2 linked regions of the Myxococcus guangdongensis genome follow. The protein of the gene in region 1 interacts with the protein of each later gene in a pairwise test. Links are inferred from orthologs where the notes say so. Each region holds a gene or a part of one and is shown on either strand. Other genes may lie near its edges. The genes, in order: lpdA and odhB.

Region 1 (9,481 bases):
GAGCGCCGAGGAGCGCGAGACGCTCTGGGACCTGGTGCGACGCACCGCGGAGCGGCTGTTCATCCCGCTGACCGTCGGTGGCGGCGTGCGCACGGTGGAGGACGTGGGTCGGGCGCTGCGCGCGGGGGCGGACAAGGTGAGCATCAACTCCGCGGCGGTGGCTCGGCCCGAGCTGCTCACCGAGTGCGCCGAGCGCTTCGGAGCACAGTGCGTGGTGGCGAGCATCGATGCTCGCAAGGAAGGGGAGCGCTACCGCGTCTACACGCATGGAGGGCGAAGGCCCACCGAACTGGACGCGGTGACCTGGGCCCAGGTGTGCGTGGCCCGTGGGGCAGGGGAGGTGCTGCTCACGAGCATCGACCAGGACGGCGCGCGCTCGGGCTACGACCTGGAGTTGACGCGGAGGGTGGCGGAAGCGGTCGACGTGCCCGTCATCGCCTCGGGTGGCGCGGGCAGCGCGGAGCACGTGCGAGACGGGCTCACGCGAGGTGGCGCGGACGCGGCGCTGGTGGCGGGCATCCTCCACGATGGGCTCACCTCGGTGGGCGCCATCAAGTCGCTCCTGCGCGCGAGCGGCCTGCCGATTCGGAGCACGCCATGACTCATGGGCGACGCGGCCGATTGAACCGCGCGAGCGCCGCGCAGAACAGGACGCACTCCATGACACGACGTCGTCGCGGCTTGACGGGTGCGCAGGAGGCCCGAGGGATTCCCGCCGGCGGAGGTGCTCCTCACGAGGCCCTCCGGCCACGGCAGACGCGCAACGCGGAGAACAGGAGCAATCCATGAGGACGCAAGGACTGATGCACGCAGCCGAGGAGGTCGCGCGCGCCGCGGGCGACGTCGCGCTGAGGTTCTTCCGAGGTGGCATCGCGGTGGACACCAAGAGCGACGGAACCCCCGTCACCGTGGCGGACCGCACCGCGGAGCAGACCGCACGCGAGTGGCTGGAGAAGCGCTTCCCCGAGGACGGAGTCCTCGGCGAGGAGTTCGGAGAGACGCGCCCTGGCGCGAAGCGCCGCTGGATTCTGGACCCCATCGACGGCACCAAGACCTTCATCCGTGGCGTGCCGCTGTGGGGAACGCTCATCGCACTGGCCGAAGGCGAGCGCATCCTCGTCGGCGCCGCGTACTTCCCCGCGGTGAGCGAGCTGCTCGTCGCCGCCCCCGGAGAAGGCTGCTTCTGGAACGGCCAGCGCGCCCGCGTCTCCGGACAATCCGACCTCTCCCGCGCCGTGGTCCTCTCCACCGACGAGCGCTTCGCCCAGTTCCCCGAACGAGGCGAGGCCTGGCGCCGCTTCACGCGTGACACCGCCGTGTCTCGCACCTGGGGCGACTGTTACGGCTACCTGCTCGTCGCCACGGGACGCGCCGAGGTGATGGTGGACGAGCTGCTCTCCCCCTGGGACGCGGCCGCGCTCCAACCCATCATCGAGGAGTCCGGCGGCGTCTTCACCGATTGGACCGGCCAGCGAACCGCCTTCGGCGGCAACGGCATCGCCACCAACAGCGCGCTGGCCCGCCTCACCCGTGAGCGCCTCGGCGCGACGAGGACCACCTGATGCTGGACCTGGACGCACTCGACTTCACCAAGGGCAACGGGCTCGTCACGGTGGTGACCCAGGACGCGGCCACGGGCGACGTGTTGATGGTCGCGCACGCGGACCGCGAGGCCCTGGCGCTCACGCTCTCCACCGGAGAGATGCACTACCGCTCCCGCTCACGAGGCCTCTGGCACAAGGGCGCCACCAGCGGGAACACCCAACGCGTCGTCTCCCTGAGCGCGGACTGCGACAGGGACGCGGTGCTCGCCCGCGTCCACAAGGCCGGCCCCGCCTGTCACACCGGTGAAGAGACCTGCTTCGGCGCTGGCCGCTGGGATGCGCTCGCCGCGCTCGACGCCACGCTCACCGAGCGCGCCTCCCACGCGCCCGCGCACGACGAGAAGCCCGGCTACACGCGACGCCTGCTCGGTGACAGGAACCTGCGCCTGAAGAAGCTGGGCGAAGAGGCCGCGGAGCTGGTGACGGCCTGCGCGGACGCTGACTCGAGCCGCGCGGTGGAGGAGGCCGCCGACCTGCTCTACCACCTGCTCGTCGCCATCAAGCCCCTGGGCCTCTCGCTCGAGGACGTGAAGGCCGTGCTCGCGCGTCGCGCGACGCCTCCCGTTTCAAGCAACACGAGATGAAGCCATCGCACTTCACGTGAAATCCACGCGGGGCTGTCCGGACATTCCACGTATCAGTCCCCGAATTCCGGACGTGTCAGCGTCGACCCAGCGGGATTTGTCCGTCACGGCTGCATCCTCACAGCAGCACTGCGACGAGGAGGTGATCGCACTGAGCAGTGACTCTCTTCAATGAAAGGAGTGTTCCTGCTACACATCCAGACGCGCGGCGCAGTGGAGAACGCCGGCCGGGCGCTTCTTGGAATCGAAACCGTCCGCCTCACCGGAGGCATCGTGAACGGCCCCACCACGTACAAGGCAGAGCTCATCGACCGAGTCATCTTCTCCCGCTGGCAGAATCCTCCGACCAAGGAGGATGTCGCGGCGATCCTGGCTCAGATGGAAGAGGCGGCGACGAGCCTCAACACGCGCCTCATCTACATCGGCTCCGTGAGCCCGAAGTCCAAGGTGCCCGACGCGAACGAGCGCACCATCCTCAACAACTTCCTGGTGGACGCGCGCAAGAAGTGTGTCGAGCAGGCGTGGCTCATCTACGAGGGCACGGACCTGCAGCACAACCTCCAGCGCGTCATCATCTCCGGCGTGCTCATCCTCACCCGCACCTTCGACAACTTCCTGTCGGTGGCGAAGTCGGGCGAGTCCATCGTCAAGGACGTGAGCACCGTCCTGAAGAAGGACGCGGCGCCCATCTTCCAGCTGGCCAAGGAGCGCGGCCTCGTCGCCTGAGGCCGCCCCGGCGCCGCTCACCGGGCGCCGAGTATCTCCATCTCCGCGAGCTGGCCGTCCGCGCTCTCCGGGAACACGCTGACCGCGTCCACGTCCACCAGCGGCACGGTCAGCACGCAGCGCTCCCACGCGCCCGTGCCCTGGTAGCGGCACACCGTGGGATTCACGAACGAGAAGCCTCCCTCCGGGTCCGCGAGCCCCACGCCCTTCGGGGTGCGCACGATGGCGCGCAGCGAGCCTGCGCCCTTCGCCCGGACGCTCACGCCCACCAGGTGCTTGAGCGTGGGCGCGTAGCCCGCGCGCAGCGCCCCATCCGCCGTCCAGCGCGAGGTCCTGGCCGCGTTGCTCACCGCGACGCGCGTGTTCTCGTCGCCGTCGAAGGCCTGGAAGCCCGGCTGCGCTCCGGTGACCTGGTCGGGCTTCACCGGCGCGGTCTCCACGCGCGGCCCGCTGGCGAGCGTCCGCAGCGTGGGCACCTTGTCCCCCTGCTGGAGCGCCGCCGCGCGCAGCACGGACACAGGAAGGTGCCCGGCGCCCTGGCAGCGGGGCGCCAGGCCCTCCAGGAGCGGAAGCACGGTCGCGGGCAGGGCGACGTCCGCCTGGGCGGCCGGGGCCAGCCCCAACCGGACGATGGTGTCACAGGCCCCCGCCGTGCCCGGCCCGGCGTGCTCCAGGTTCCACTGGAGCTCGGGGACCTCCGGCGCGCGGCCCACCGTGGCGTCCAGCAGGGCCTGACCCACGCGCTGCGCGCAGGGATTCACCCGGCCGGGGCACTGCTCGCACAGCGTGGCCAGGAGGCCCCGCAGCGGAGTGTCCACTCCCTGGCTGAACGGGGCCCGGGCGTTGAGGGCCGGGCCCAGCTCACAGGCGCGCGCGGTGGGCTCGGCGCAGGCCTTCAGTCGCGCTCGGGCGTCGTCCAGGACGCTGGGGACCTCGGGGGCGCGCAGGGCTGCGTCCAGGGCCCGCTCCAGGGCGAGACAGTCGGGTGACGGGAGCATCACGGGGGCAGCCGGGGAGGCGGCGGCCCGGGCGGGGGGACGCTCGGGCGGGGCAGCGCTCGTCACATCCGGGTGCGTCACGCACCACAGACGGCCGAAGGCGATGAGCCCCACGAGCATCAGCAGGAGGGTCCTGAGCGGGAAACGGCGCACGAGCAATCTCCTTGATTCCAACCGGGAGCGGGGGTTATCAGCCCCACCGGGTTCCATCCGCAAATAATGACGGAGGCATGCGTGGCTGAGACGTTCGACGTGGTGATCATCGGTTCGGGCCCTGGCGGCTACGTGGGCGCCATCCGCGCGGGGCAACTCGGGCTGAAGACGGCCATCATCGAGAAGGACAAGCGTCTGGGTGGCACGTGCCTCCACCGCGGGTGCATCCCCACCAAGTCCCTGCTGTGGACGGCGGAGCTGTTCCACCACGTCAAGGAGGCCGGGGACTTCGGCATCGACCTGTCGAGCCCGACGGTCAACTGGCCGAACGCGATGAAGCACAAGGACAAGGTCGTCACCAAGGGTGCCAACGGCATCGACTTCTTGATGAAGAAGAACAAGGTGACGGTCATCAAGGGCCACGGCCGCATCGCGGGCAAGGGCAAGGTGGAGGTCACCGCCGCCGACGGCACCAAGCAGGTGCTGGACGCCAAGAACATCATCATCGCGACGGGCTCGGTCCCCAAGTCCCTGCCGAACGTGCCGGTGGACCACAAGCGCGTGCTCAACAGCGACTCCATCCTGCAGATCGAGCGCATCCCCAAGAGCATCATCGTCCTGGGCGCGGGCGCGGTCGGCTGTGAGTTCGCGTCCATCTTCAACCACGTGGGCAGCAAGACGGCCATCGTGGAGTACCTGCCGGCGCTCCTGCCCATCGAGGACGCGGACATCTCCAAGGAGCTGGAGAAGATCTTCCGTCGCCGCGGCATCGACGTGCACACGGGCTCCGCGGTGGAGAAGGTGGAGCACACGGCGGACGGCGTGCGCGTCACGATGAAGGTCGGCAACGAGACCAAGACGCTGGAGGCGGAGATCCTCCTGTCGGCCGTGGGCCGCTCGCCGGTGACGGACGACGTGGGCCTGGACAAGACGTCCATCAAGACCGACCGCGGCTACATCAAGGTCGACTCGATGCTGCGCACCAGCGAGCCCAACGTCTACGCGGTGGGCGACGTCATCCCCACCCCGATGCTGGCCCACATGGCCAGCTCCGAGTGCGTGCTCGCCGTGGAGCACATCGCGGGGAAGAACCCGCAGCCTATCAACTACGACCTCACCCCGTCCGCCACGTACTGCTACCCCGAGGTCGCCTCGGTGGGCCTGACGGAGAAGAAGGCCAAGGAGCGCGGCTACGACGTCAAGATCGGCAACGCCCCGTTCGGCGCGGTGACGAAGTCCGCCATCACCAACGAGTCCACGGGCCTCATCAAGATCGTCTCCGACAAGAAGTACGACGAGGTGCTGGGCATCCACATCATCGGCCCGCACGCCACGGAGCTGCTCGCCGAGGCCTGCGTCGCGCTGAAGCTGGAGATCACCACCGAGGAGCTGGCGGGCACCATCCACGCCCACCCGACGCTCTCGGAGATCGTCCACGAGGGCGCCGAGGCCACGCTGGGTCACCCGCGCCACTTCTAGTCGGCGAGGGTAGAGGACGGGCGCCCCCATGGGTGCTCGCCAGGGCCGTCCCCGGAGCGAGCGCTTCGAGGGCGGCCTCGTGCTTTCCGGGGGCCAGGCACGACTCGCCAGGAGGGCCGGCAACAGGGCTGTCGGGCCGCTGGAGGGTTGGCGCGGGGGCCAGGGCGCTCTCACGGGGGCTGCCCGGCCGGGACGCGGGCATTAGTAGGGAGACGACGTGCGCGAAGGCCCTGCGGGTGCTAACGCCTCGCGTTAGAGGCTTCCCGCTTGAACGTCTTCCGCCCAAACCATAGAAGGCCCGCGACCCATGGCGACTCCTGACCGGTTCCCTCTCCCCCAGGTGACAGAGACGACCCGCAAGCCGGACTGGCTGAAGGTGCGCCTGCCTCACGGCGAAGGGTACGAGCGGGTGAAGGCCATCGTGAAGCGCACGAAGCTGGCCACCGTGTGCGAAGAGGCCCGCTGCCCGAACATCGCCGAGTGCTGGGGTGGCGGCACGGCCACGGTGATGTTGATGGGCGAGGTCTGCACGCGCGCGTGCCGCTTCTGCCACGTGAAGGTGGGCGCTCCGCCGCCGTTGGATCCGATGGAGCCCATCCACCTGGCCCAGGCCGTCAAGGAGATGGACCTGGAGTACATCGTCGTCACGTCGGTGAACCGGGATGACCGGCCCGACGGTGGCGCCAGCCACTTCGCCTCCGCGATTCGCGAGCTGCGCCGCGAGAGCCCGCGCACCATCGTCGAGGTGCTCATCCCCGACTTCAAGGGCGTGGAGAAGGACCTGGCCACGGTGGCCGAGGCCCGGCCGCACGTCGTCGCGCACAACGTGGAGACGGTGGAGCGCCTGACGCCGACGGTGAGAGACCGCCGCGCGAAGTACGCCCAGTCGCTGCGCGTGCTCGAGTACCTGAAGCACCGCCCCGAGGGCATCTACACCAAGACGTCCGTCATGGTGGGCCTGGGCGAGACGGACGCCGAGCTGGAGCAGACCTTCAAGGATTTGCGCGGCGTGGGCGTGGACGTGCTCACGCTGGGACAGTACCTGCAGCCCTCGCAGTACCACCTGCGCGTGGAGCGCTTCGTCACTCCGGCGCAGTTCGAGTCGTACAAGAAGCTGGCCGAGTCCTACGGTTTCCTCTACGTGGCCTCGGGTCCGCTGGTTCGTTCCAGCTATCGCGCCGCCGAGTTCTTCATGAAGGGCCTGATGGAGCGCGAGCGCCTGGAGCGGCTCGGCTGAGCGGGCCCGAATCGAGCCTTGACGCAACCCCCGTTCCTCTCGGAAAGACACCCCATGGCAACCTTCGAATTCAAGCTCCCCGACCTCGGTGAAGGCGTGATGGAGGGCGAGCTGGTCAAGTGGCACGTCAAGGCCGGCGACGTCGTCAAGGAAGACCAGGTGCTCGCCGAGGTGATGACGGACAAGGCCACCGTCACCGTCCCCAGCCCGAAGGCCGGTCGCGTCATCCAGACGCACGGCAAGGAAGGCGACATCGCGAAGGTGCACCACCCGCTGGTGACGATGGAGATCGAAGGCGCCGCGCCGGCCCAGGCCGCGGGCCACGGGGCTCCCGCTCCGGCCGCGCAGACGGCGGCTCCCGCGCAGGCGGCGGCGGCTGCGCCCGCGCAGGCGACGAAGGTGCTGGCGACGCCGGTGACGCGTCGGATGGCGCGTGAGCACGGGCTGGATTTGACGACCATCTCCGGCAGCGGTCCGCAGGGGCGGGTGACGAAGGCGGACGTGGTGGCGGCGCTGGAGGGCGGCGGCGAGCAGAAGAACGTGGTGGCGCCGGCCCAGGCGCGTCCCGCGGCGCCCTCCGTGTCGACGGGACGGTCGGACGAGCGCGTGCCGCTGCGGGGCCTGCGCAAGAAGATCGCCGAGAAGATGGTGCGCTCGAAGTTCACGATGCCGCACTTCGCCTTCGTGGAGGAAGTGGACGCGACGGAGCTGGTGGCGCTGCGTGCCCGGCTCAACGCGCAGCTGGCGGCGGTGGGCGACAACACGAAGATCAACTACCTGCCCTTCATCATCAAGGCGACCATCGCCGCGCTGAAGCGCTTCCCGCACCTGAACGCCAACTTCGACGAGGCGGCGCAGGAGCTGGTGGTGCGCGGCGAATACAACATCGGCATGGCGGTGGCGACGCCGGACGGCCTGACGGTGGCGGTGGTGAAGGACGCGGACCGGCTGACGCTGGCCGAGCTGGCGCGTGAGACGTCGCGCCTGGGTGTGGCGGCGCGCGAGCGCAAGCTGAAGATGGAGGAGCTGACGGGCGGCACCTTCACCATCACCTCGCTGGGGCAGACGGGCGGCCTGTTCGCCACGCCCATCATCAACCACCCCGAGGTGGGCATCATGGGCGTGCACAAGCTCAAGAAGCGCCCGGCGGTGGTGAAGGACCAGGTCGTCGTGCGCGACATGATGAACCTGTCGCTGTCGTGCGACCACCGCGTCATCGACGGCTCGGTGGCCGCGGAGTTCGTGTACGAAGTCATCAAGTACCTCGAGAAGCCGGACATGCTGTTCCTGGCGATGTCCTGAGGTTCCTGGAGGCGGGCCCGGTGAGCGGAGGCTCCCGGGCGCCTTGTCCACGGTAGGGCGTCCCGTGGGGTTGCCAGGGGACGGACCGCCCGCTCGACGGTGGTGTCCGTCGAGCGTTCGAGGTCGGGCGGTGGTCCTCCAAGCCGGTTAGGCTCTGTCGGTATGGCCGAGAACCCTCGCGAGCTGATCCGCGCCGCACAGTCCGCCGAGCTGAGCGGTGACGCGCCTCGTGCGGTGGAGCTGTTGTTCCAGGCCGCGACGCTCCTCCAGCGCGCGGGGAACGCACCTCGGGCGCTCCAGTTGCTGCGCCATGCGCGCCGACTGGATGAGTCCCGCACGGATGTCGCCGACGCGATGGCGCGGATCGAGCAGATGTCGGCGCAGGAGTCGTCGGCCTCTGCCATGGATGTTCAGTCATCGACCTCGTCGATGGGGCGCGATGAGGGAGTCTCGTCGTCGGAGCTGGCGCTGAGGCAGCGCCTCATCGAGGCCGCGCTGCGTGAGCAGGAGGAGCCTCGGCTCGCGGAAGCACAGGTCGAAGCCCCCGCGTGGGTGTTGGACACGGAGGTGAGCGAAGACCTTCAGCGCCTGGAGGCCCAGCTCTCTCGCGGGAGTGACTCGTCCGGGGCCGTGTGGCCTCGAGCGGATGACGACGACAGCGGAGGGGCCGCTCCTGAGCGGGCCGGACCGTCGTCGCGGGCGCGGAGCAAGGGCGCGGACGGCAGCGCGAGCGCTGCTGGGCCCTCGCGCGCGAGCGTCGGAGCGTGGCCTGACACCCGACCCGATGATGAGGGGCGCGGAGCTTCTCCAGGGCGGAGTGGAGCGTCGTCGCGGGACGGGAGCATGGACGACGACAGCGTGCGTCCTGGCGCGACGCGTGCCCAGGCCTCGAGTGTGTCGCCAGGGGACGAAGGGGGCGGGGCCCGAGCGTCGTCGCGGGACTGGATCATTGACGTGGACGACCTCGTGAGCGCCGATTCGACGTCTGGCGAGGGTTGGAGCGTGACGGCTGGCGTCTCGCCAGACTCCCGATTCATGGCGCGGAGCGCAGGTTCGCGAAGCCGTGCTCGGAGCGCTGGTGAGCGATTCATGGGTCGCCCTGGCGCTGACGATGCGTCCTGGAGTCCAGGGCTGCTCGATGAGTGGGAGGATCCGGTGACAGGCGAGTCCGGATCCATGGGCGCGTCGGGGGCGGCGGAGCCTGGACGCGCATCCGGGGAAGAGGATGAGACCTGGCTCCTCGGGGACGTGGGCGAGTCCGTGACCGCCGAGGCGAGCCAGCTTCGCCCCATGGGTGCAACGGACTCGGGTTTGTTCGGAGCGCCGCAGCGAGCGTTGTCAGACGAAATCGAGGGAGGCGACGACACGCAGCCCGAGCGTCGACGCAAGCCGCGCATC
Region 2 (9,678 bases), on another replicon or contig:
ACGTGAGCGGCTCCGTGGGCGCGTACCACTACGCCTACGACCCTCCGATGTCGTCGATGTTGGGGCAGTCGCAGGTCGACTGGTTCCGGAGCAACTACCTGCCGCGCGCCGAGGACGCGGGCTACGTGTCCATGTCCCTGCGCGCCTTCGAGGCCCGCTACGAAGTCCTGCGCGACGTGGACTCCTACGTCCTCTCCGAGGACTACCAGATGGGGCACTGGCTCTCCGCGACGCTGCGCTACGCACCCCCCGTCTTCGATGACGACACGCACTTCGCCGAGGCGGGGCTCGCCGCGCGCTACCGGCTGCGCTGGGGCGATGCGCTCACCACGGTGGCGGCCTCGGGCTCCATCCGTCGGCAGCTGGGAGCCGCGGCGACGTGGAACAACCGCCACTGGGCGGCGGAGCTCACGCAGGTGTCGCCCAAGGTGTTCGGAGGCCGCTTCGTCGCGCGCGGCCTGTTGGACATCAACATCGATGACCTGTTCGACCGGATTACCCTGCTGGGCGGAGGCAACGGCCTGCGCGGCGCGCCCGCCGACGAATACTCCGGCAGGAAGATGTTGCTGGTGAACGTGGAGTACCGCACCGCGCCGCTGGTCATCAAAACCGTGCACGTGGGCGGCGTGCTCTTCCTCGACTCGGGCAGCGCGTGGAACGACCGCCCGGACATGGTGACGTCCGTGGGCGTGGGCCTGCGCCTGCTCTTCCCCCAGTTCAACGTCAATCCGTTCCGCATCGACTTCGGCTACGTGCTCAACGACGACCGGCCGCCCATCGGCAGCCGCTTCACGTTCGCCGGCGGACAGGTGACGGACCTGCGTCCCAGCTTCCTCGACTCACCGCTGTAGCCACTCACGGCGGCTCGACGCGCAACAGCTCCCGGAACAACACCTCGGCGGCGTCCCGGAACAGCGCTCCGGACGCGAGCAGGCCGCCGCAGTGGTGCGGCTCCCTCGCGAGCGTCAGCGCCACCGCGCGCTGGAGCACCGCGTCCCAGAAGGACTCGGAGCCCTCGGGCAGCAGGAACTCGCGGATGATGGCGCGCGGCCAGGGCAGCACCGTCGTCGGGTCCGCGTCGCTCAGCGACGTGAAGCAGTCCAGGTCCACGTCCAGCAGCACCCGCTCCGCGTCCTCGAGCACGTCTCGCACCGCGTCCCCCGGGGCGGGGCGGCTCCACGCCTCGGACGCGCGGTCCACGGTGGGCACCACCACCAGTCGATGCGAGCGCCCCCGCGTGTCCACGTAGGTGTCTCCCGCGAAGGCGCCCCGGGGCCGCGTCCGGGCGATGAACAGGGCATCTCCCACCAACCCCGCCTCCATGGCCGCGAGGATGTGGTCGTAGTTGCGCACGTCCAATTCCCACCGGGCGTGCTCGTCCAGCGCTCGCAGGCCCGCCGAGCGGTCCGGCACCGCATCCGGTCTCCGGGGCACCACCACGTCCAGGTGGCGGTCCAGGGTGACGAGCAGCGCGGCGGGCCCGGAGTCCCCCAGGGCCATGGCCCAGGAGGGCAGGGCGAGCCGGTGGGGGTCGAAGACGTACGCGTCCGTCGGCCCCCGGCCGCCTCCCAGCCCCAGCCGGATGACGCCCGCCAGGCGCAGGTGGAGCAGGCCGTCGTCGTCGGTCTTCATGCCTCGGGAATCCTCGCGTCCGTCGCGGGTTTGCTCAGCTTGCGCGGCGGCCGAGTGTAGGCTTCCCCGCACCTTTCCGTGAAAGGAGCCCCGCCGCCGGCGGGAGTTCGACTACGCATGCGCCAGGTCCTTACCGCAGCGCTCATCTTCGTGAGCGCGCCCGTATTCGCCCAGGAAGTGAAGCCCCTCACCATGCCCCAGACGGCGCACTCGCAAGACCCCTTCTTGAGGCAGCTGTCGGAGACCCGCAACTTCTCCAGCGGCCGCCCGGTGAGCGTGAAGGTCACCCCGGACGAGAAGCAGGTCCTCTTCCTGCGCACCCAGGCCACCTCCAACGTCCAGACGCTCTACGCGTTCGACGTGGCGACCGGGGAGGTGAAGGAGGTCCTCACCCCCGAGGCGCTGCTCAAGGGCACCGAGGAGACGCTCACCCCCGAGGAGAAGGCCCGCCGTGAGCGCATGCGCGTCAGCGCCCGGGGCTTCACCTCGTACCAGATTTCCGACGACGGCTCGCGCCTGCTCGTCCCGCTCTCCGGCCGGCTCTACGTGGTCGAGCGCGCGAGCGGCAAGGTGACCGAGCTCAAGACGGGCCCCGGCGTGTTGGACCCGCGCTTCTCCCAGGATGGCAAGCAGGTGGCCTACGTCCGCGAGAACGACGTCTACCGAATCGACGTCGCGGCGAACAAGGAGCAGCGCGTGACGAAGGGCGGCACCGCCGAGAAGACGCACGGCGTGGCCGAGTTCGTCGCCCAGGAGGAGATGAGCCGCTTCTCCGGCTACTGGTGGAGCCCCGACGCCAGGCGCGTCGCCTACACCGAGTCCGACACCACCGAGGTGGAGAAGCTCACCATCGTCGACGTGATGCACCCCGAGCGCGGCGGCGAAATCTTCGCGTACCCGCGCCCCGGCAAGCCCAACGCCAAGGTGCGCCTGGGCGTCACGGCCGTCACCGGCGGCAAGACGACGTGGGTGCAGTGGGACGCGGCGAAGTACCCGTACCTGGCCACCGTGGTGTGGCCCAAGGGCGGCCCGCTCACCATCCTCGTGCAGAACCGCGTCCAGACGGAGCAGCAGCTGCTCTCCGTCGACCCGGCCACGGGCAAGACGCGTGAGCTGCTGGTGGAGAAGGACTCGGCCTGGCTCAACCTGGACCAGGACTTCCCGCTGTGGCTGGACGATGGCTCGGGCTTCCTCTGGTACACCGAGCGCAACGGCGGCCCGGAGGTGGAGCTGCGCCGCGCCGACGGCTCGCTCGACAAGAGCATCGTCAAGCCGGACGCGGGCTTCCGCGGCCTGTCGCGCTTCGTGCAGAAGGACCGCACGCTGTTCTTCTCCGGCGGCCCCAACCCCACGCAGAGCGCGCTGTGGCGCGTGAAGAACGGCGGGGCGCCCGAGCGCGTGACGAAGAACGGCGAGGGCATCGAGGGCGGCTCCGCCTCGCGCGAGGGCGGGGTGTTCGTCGTCAACACGTCCAGCCTCAAGAGCATGAGCCGCACGGAGGTCCTGCGCGCGGACGGCACGCGCGTGGGCCAGCTGCCCGAGGTGGCGCAGGAGCCGCCCTTCGTCCCCAACACGGAGCTCAGGCAGGTGGGCCCCAAGCGCTACTGGGCGTCCATCACCCGCCCGCGCGACTTCAAGCCCGGCAAGAAGCTGCCCGTCATCGTCGACATCTACGGCGGCCCCACCACCACCGTGGTGCACCACAGCATGGCCGCGCACCTGATGTCCCAGTGGATGGCGGACCAGGGCTTCCTCGTCGTGAAGTTCGACGTGCGCGGCACCCCGCTGCGCGGCGCCGCCTGGGAGCGCGAGGTGAAGTACGACTTCGCCACCGTCACGCTGGATGACCAGGTGGACGCGCTCCAGGCCCTGGCCAAGGAGCTGCCCGAGCTGGACATCAACCGCGTGGGCATCCAGGGCTGGAGCTTCGGCGGCTACATGTCCGCGCTGGCCGCGCTCAAGCGCCCGGACGTCTTCAAGGCCGCGGTGTCCGGCGCCCCGGTGGTGGACTGGCTCGACTACGACACGCACTACACCGAGCGCTACCTGGGCCTGCCCCAGGAGCACCCCGAGGCGTACGAGAAGAGCTCGCTGCTCACCTACGCCAAGGCGGACAAGCCCATCGGCAAGCTGCTGCTCATCCACGGCACCGCGGATGACAACGTCTACTTCTTCCACACGCTGAAGCTGAGCGACGCCCTGTTCCGCGCCGGCAAGCCGCACGATTTGCTCCCCCTGAGCGGCCTGACGCACATGGTCCCGGACCCGCTGGTGAAGCAGCGCCAGTGGGAGCGCGTGATGGAGCACTTCAAGAAGAACCTGTGACGGGAGCACTCCGGTGCGCGGGTGGCGCGCGCGCCCCGGGGGCCTCCACCGTCCTTCAGGAAAGCAAGAGGCCCGGTTCCCTTGGACAGGGGCCGGGCCTCCGTTCACGAGCCCTTCGCGGGGAAGGGCTCATGGCAACGACGTTTCAGCCGGCGCGAACGTTCTGCGCCTGAAGGCCCTTGGGGCCACGCGTCACTTCGAACTCCACCTTCTGACCCTCGGCGAGGGTGCGGAAGCCGTCCATGTTGATGGCGGTGTGGTGGCAGAACACGTCCTCACCACCGCCGTCCTGGGTGATGAAGCCGAAGCCCTTCGCGTCGTTGAACCACTTCACGGTACCGGTTGCCATTGCACTTCCTTCAGTCTTGCGGGGCGACGCGTGAGAGTCGCCCGTTCTTCCCGCCCCCCGACGACCGGGAGACATGTCCGGTTTTAGTGAAACGCCTGCCTGGAAGTCCAGCCAGCGACCTGAAATGCCCGGTTTGCATTGAGGCCGGGCATCTCAGGCAAAGCTGACGCGTCGCGTTGGCTTGGCCTCAGACGTCGAGCAGGAGGCGCTCGGGGTCCTCGATGCACTCCTTCACGCGCACGAGGAACTGGACGGCTTCGCGGCCGTCGATGAGGCGGTGGTCGTAGGTGAGGGCCACGTACATGATGGGCCGGATGACCACCTGACCGTCGCGGGCGACGGGGCGCTCGACGATGTTGTGCATGCCCAGGATGCCCGTCTGCGGCGGGTTGATGATGGGCGTGGACAGCATGGAGCCGAAGATGCCGCCGTTGGTAATCGTGAAGGTGCCGCCCTGCAGCTCCGGCAGGGTGAGCTTGTCGTTGCGCGCCCGGGTGCCCAGGTCGCCCACGCCCTTCTCCAGCTCCGCCAGGGACAGCTTGTCCGCGTTGCGCACGACGGGGACGACCAGGCCGCGGCTGCCGCTCACCGCCACGCCGATGTCGTAGTAGTGCTTGAAGATGACGTCTTCGCCGTCGATCTCCGCGTTGACCTGGGGGAAGGCCTTGAGGGCCTCAATCGACGCGCGGACGAAGAAGCTCATGAAGCCGAGCTTCACGCCGTGCTTGGCCTGGAACTTGTCGTTGTACTTCTTGCGCAGGGCCATCACCTCGCCCATGTCCACCTCGTTGAAGGTGGTGAGCAGGGCGGCGGTGGACTGGGCCTGGACCAGGCGCTCGGCGACGCGCTTGCGCAAGGGCGTCATGCGCACGCGCTCCTCGCGCGCGGCGTTGGGGCGCGGGCCCGCGGGCTGGGCCGGGGCGGCGGGCTGGGAGGGCGCGGCCGGGCGGTTGAGCTGACCGAGCACGTCCTCCTTGGTGATGCGACCGCTGGCGCCGCTGCCCTTGAGCTGGCTGACGTCGACCTTGTTCTCCTCCGCCATCTTCCTGGCGGTGGGGGTGATGCGCGCGTCGGACGCGGCGTCCTGCGCGGGGGCGGCGGCGACGGGAGCGGCGGCCGGGGCGGCGGGAGCGGCCGCCGCGGGCTTGGCGGCGGGAGCGCCGGCACCGGCCTCGATGAGGCCGAGCACGTCACCCACGCGCACCTTGTCACCTTCCTTGAAGGCGACGGACGCCAGGGAACCGGCCGCGGGCGCGGGCACGTCGATGGTGACCTTGTCGGTCTCCAGGACGACGAGCGGCTCGTCCGCGGACACCGCGTCACCCGGCTTCTTGTTCCACTTGCCGACGACGGCCTCGGTGATGGACTCGCCCAGGGGGGGTACTTTCAGTTCAACGGCCATTCTTGGTCCCTCGGAAGATGGCTTCCTCGATGATGAGCTGCTGCTCGATTTCGTGCGTCTTGGGGAAGCCGGTTGCGGGGCTGGCGGCCTCCGCGCGCCCGATGTAGCCCAACTTCACGGGCTGCTGCGAGCGCGACGAGACCAGGTCATGCAGGCGCGGGAACATGAAGTGCCACGCACCGGCATTGCGGGGCTCCTCCTGCACCCAGTAGACCTCCGCGAGCTTGGGCAGCTTCGCCACCAGGTTCGCCAGCTCGTCCGCCGGGAACGGGTAGAGCTGCTCCACCCGGACGATGGCGATGCTGTCGTCCTTGCGCTCGTTCCGCGCCTTCACCAGGTCGTAGTACACCTTGCCGCTGCACAAGAGCAGCCGCGTCACGCCCGCGGGCGCCACGCTGTCCAGGATGACCTCCTGGAAGCCGCCCGTCGCCAGCTCGTCCACCTTGCTGGTGGCCTCCGGCCGGCGCAAGAGGCTCTTGGGCGACATGATGACCAGGGGCTTGCGCACCGGGCGCACCACCTGACGGCGCAAGAGATGGAAGATCTGCGCGGGCGTCGTGGGGTAGCAGACCTGGATGTTGTCCTCGGCGGACAGGTCCAGGAAGCGCTCCAGGCGCGCGCTGGAGTGCTCGGGGCCCTGGCCCTCGTAGCTGTGTGGCAACAGCAGCGTGATTCCGCTCAGCCGGCGCCACTTGCTCTCCGCGGCGGCGATGAACTGGTCGATGATGATTTGCGCGCCGTTGGCGAAGTCGCCGAACTGGGCCTCCCAGATGGTGAGGCCGTCCGGGACGTCCAGGCTGTAGCCGTACTCGAAGCCGAGCACGCCCATCTCCGACAGGGCGCTGTTGACGACGTGGAAGCTGGCGCGGCCGGTGGAGAACTGCTGCAGCGGCGTGTACTTGGCACCCGTCGTCACGTCGTGCAGCACCGCGTGGCGGTGGCTGAACGTGCCGCGCTCGCAGTCCTGACCGGACAGCCGCACCGGGTGGCCCTCGGCGAGCAGCGTGGCGTACGCCAGCGACTCACCCTCGCTCCACTGGAGCTCCTCGCTGTCGAGCATGCCCAGGCGCTTCTTGATGACGGTGCGCTCCACGTCGCGGTGCACGCTGAAGCCCTCGGGCACCGTGCACAGCCGCTGGAGCGCGTCGCGCAGCTTCGCCTTGTCCACCGCGGTGGACACCTGGGGCGCGTTCTTCACCGAGCCGCCCTGGTAGGCCTTCCACAGGCCCTCCAGCGCGCTGGGCTCCTTGAACTCGCTCTCCTGGCGCGCGCGGGTGAGCGCGGCGTCGAACTCCGACAGGCAGCGCTGCTTGATGGCCTCCGAGTCCTCCGCGCTGATGCGGTTGCCGTCCGCCAGCGCCTTCGCGTAGCGCGTGCGCACCGTCGGGTGCTTGCGGATGATGTCGTACATCGCCGGCTGGGTGAACGAGGGGTCGTCGCCCTCGTTGTGGCCGTAGCGGCGGTAGCAGATGAGGTCGATGACCACGTCGGTGTGGAACGTCTGGCGGTACTCCGCCGCCAGCCGCGCCACGTGCACGCAGGCCTCCGGGTCATCGCCGTTCACGTGGAACACGGGGATGTCCAGCATCTGCGCGATGGCGGTGGCGTAGATGGAGGAGCGCGAGTCGTGGGGGTCGGTGGTGAAGCCGACCTGGTTGTTGATGACGACGTGGAGCGTGCCGCCCGTCGTGTAGCCCTTGAGGCCCGACAGGTTGAGCGTCTCCGCGACGACGCCCTGGCCCATGAAGGCCGCGTCGCCGTGGATGAGCAGGGGCATCACGCCCACGCGCTCGGTGTCGCCGAAGCGCTCCTGCTTGGCGCGCACGCGGCCCTCGACCACCGGATTGACGGCCTCCAGGTGGCTGGGGTTGAACGCCAGCGACAGGTGCACGTTCTTGCCCTGGCGCGTGGTGTGGTCCGACGAGAAGCCCATGTGGTACTTCACGTCGCCGCGGCCCAGGTACGCCCGGGGGTCCTTGGGGCCGTCGAACTCGCTGAAGATCTGCCCGGGCTGCTTGCCCAGGATGTTCGTCAGCACGTTGAGGCGGCCGCGGTGGGCCATGCCGATGACGACCTCCTTCAGTCCCAGGCCGCTGCCCACCTCGGCGATGGCGTCCAGCATGGGGATGAGGGCCTCGCCGCCGTCCAGGCTGAAGCGCTTGGCGCCCACGTACTTGGTGTGCAGGAAGTTCTCGAAGCCCTCCGCGTAGGACAGCTTCGTGAGGATGTGGCGCTGGTCCTCGACGGAGAACGCGGTGGTGTTCTCGCTGTGCTCCATCCGCTGCATCAGCCAGCGGCGGCGCTCGCTGTCGAGGATCTGCATGAACTCCACGCCGACGCTGCCCGTGTACGTGCGGTGCAGGCGCGCGAGCAGCTCGTCCAGCTTCACCTTCTGCTGGGGGAAGACGTTGTGCGTCTCCACCTGCTGCTCGCGCTCCTTGGGCGAGAAGTGGCCGTCATCCACCATGCTCACGTCGGCCACGTGCTCGAGCGCGGGACGCGGACGGCTCAGCGGGTCCAGGTCGGCGCGCAGGTGGCCGCGCAGACGGAACGCGAAGAGCGCCTGGTCCACCTTGGACTGCAGCTCCAGCGCCTGGGCCTGGGCGGTGCTCTGGGCGGCGACGGGGGCAGGTGCGGCCGGCGCGGCGGCGGGGGCCTGGGCGGCACCCGCGGCCTTGCCGTTGCCCTTGCCGGGCGCGACGGCCGCCGCGGGCACCTCCAAGAGCTTCGTGCTGAAGATGGGACGGCCGGCGCCATCGTTTCGCTCGAAGATCTCTCGCCAGCTTGCATCCACGCTGGAGGGATCCTCGAGGTAGCGGGCGTAGAGCCCCTCGATGAAGTCGATGTTGGCGCCGGAAAGGAACGAGTCCTGGAAGTTCGCCATGGCGGTGTCGTCTTTTACTGGATGACCGCCCCGTTGGGGGTTTTTCGAGGCGTCTTTGTTGAGCCCTGGCACCACCCCAGGGGAGGGGCCTCTCCAGGGGAGCAGCCCAAGTCATGCCGCTGTTGAGCCCAGCTTCACCCGACCCCTTCACCTGGGAACACCCCGACACCCGGGGACTCCCAGCGCCCGTTTCGTCCCGTTTCGGTCGAAAGGAGTGCTAGACAGCCCGCTCCCCCATCCCCTTCTCCCTCCCAAGAGGCCGCCTCACATGCTGCTCCAGGGCAAGAAGCTGCTCATCACCGGGGTGCTCACCCCCCAGTCCCTCGCCTATGGCATCGCCGAGCACGCGCTCGCGCAGGGCGCGGACATCCTCCTGACGGGCTTCGGTCGGGCCAAGTCCCTCACCGAGCGCAGCGCCAAGCGCCTCAAGCCGGGCCTCGAGGTGCTGGAGCTGGACGTCACCAACCCCGAGCACTTCAAGGCGCTCACCGAGTCGCTCAAGCAGCGCTGGGACCGGGTGGACGGCGTGCTCCACGGCATCGCCTATGCCCCGGATGACGCCCTGGGCGGCAACTTCCTCAACACGCCCTGGGAGAGTGTCCAGACGGCGTTCCGCATCTCCACGTTCTCCCTCAAGGAGCTCGCGGTGGCGTGCGCGCCGCTGATGCCGCCGGGCGGCTCCATCGTCACGCTGGACTTCGACAACCGCGTGGCGTGGCCCATCTACGACTGGATGGGCGTGTGCAAGGCCGCGCTGGAGTCCACCGTGCGCTACCTGGCCCGCGACCTGGGCCCCAAGGGCATCCGGGTCAACGCGCTGGCGGCGGGACCCCTGTCCACGATGGCCGCCAAGGGCATCCCGGGCTTCAAGGCGCTGGAGGCGGGGTGGGGTACCCAGGCCCCACTGGGCTGGAGTGCCAAGGACAGCCACGACATGGTGTCCAGGACGGCGTGTGCCCTGCTGTCGGACTGGCTGCCCTCCACCACGGGCGAAATGATCCACGTGGACGGTGGTTATCACGCCGTGGGTGCGCCACCGGTGCCCCCGGAGTCCGTGGCGGGCGCCCAACCCGCGGGCACCAAGCC

Evidence for each region.
Region 2: the proteins of lpdA (region 1) and odhB interact in binary tests that used the Escherichia coli proteins (3 or more experiments, as listed by UniProt). The link is inferred for Myxococcus guangdongensis from one-to-one orthologs.

What each region holds. Positions count from the first base shown.
Region 1 is NZ_JAJVKW010000004.1:140,516-149,996, forward strand. The notes cover bases 3,544-6,345. They hold lpdA (dihydrolipoyl dehydrogenase), read left to right. Parts: upstream 3,544-4,146; coding sequence 4,147-5,544; downstream 5,545-6,345. Other genes in these bases: LXT21_RS13895 (hypothetical protein), read right to left, coding at 3,544-4,065; lipA (lipoyl synthase), read left to right, coding at 5,852-6,345. In the rest of the region: imidazole glycerol phosphate synthase subunit HisF, read left to right, coding at 1-601; hisN (histidinol-phosphatase), read left to right, coding at 786-1,562; bifunctional phosphoribosyl-AMP cyclohydrolase/phosphoribosyl-ATP diphosphatase HisIE, read left to right, coding at 1,562-2,188; LXT21_RS13890 (hypothetical protein), read left to right, coding at 2,462-2,914; more of LXT21_RS13895, read right to left, coding at 2,932-3,543; more of lipA, read left to right, coding at 6,346-6,781; LXT21_RS13910 (dihydrolipoamide acetyltransferase family protein), read left to right, coding at 6,836-8,083; LXT21_RS13915 (ClpX C4-type zinc finger protein), read left to right, coding at 9,374-9,481. UniProt on the Escherichia coli protein: Lipoamide dehydrogenase is a component of the glycine cleavage system as well as of the alpha-ketoacid dehydrogenase complexes.
Region 2 is NZ_JAJVKW010000008.1:395,677-405,354, reverse strand. The notes cover bases 3,602-6,600. They hold odhB (2-oxoglutarate dehydrogenase complex dihydrolipoyllysine-residue succinyltransferase), read right to left. Parts: upstream 5,709-6,600; coding sequence 4,494-5,708; downstream 3,602-4,493. Other genes in these bases: LXT21_RS25615 (2-oxoglutarate dehydrogenase E1 component), read right to left, coding at 5,698-6,600; LXT21_RS25625 (cold-shock protein), read right to left, coding at 4,103-4,306; LXT21_RS25630 (alpha/beta fold hydrolase), read left to right, coding at 3,602-3,957. Outside these bases: LXT21_RS25640 (BamA/TamA family outer membrane protein), read left to right, coding at 1-851; LXT21_RS25635 (UPF0489 family protein), read right to left, coding at 856-1,632; more of LXT21_RS25630, read left to right, coding at 1,750-3,601; more of LXT21_RS25615, read right to left, coding at 6,601-8,592; enoyl-ACP reductase FabI, read left to right, coding at 8,861-9,678. UniProt on the Escherichia coli protein: E2 component of the 2-oxoglutarate dehydrogenase (OGDH) complex which catalyzes the second step in the conversion of 2-oxoglutarate to succinyl-CoA and CO(2).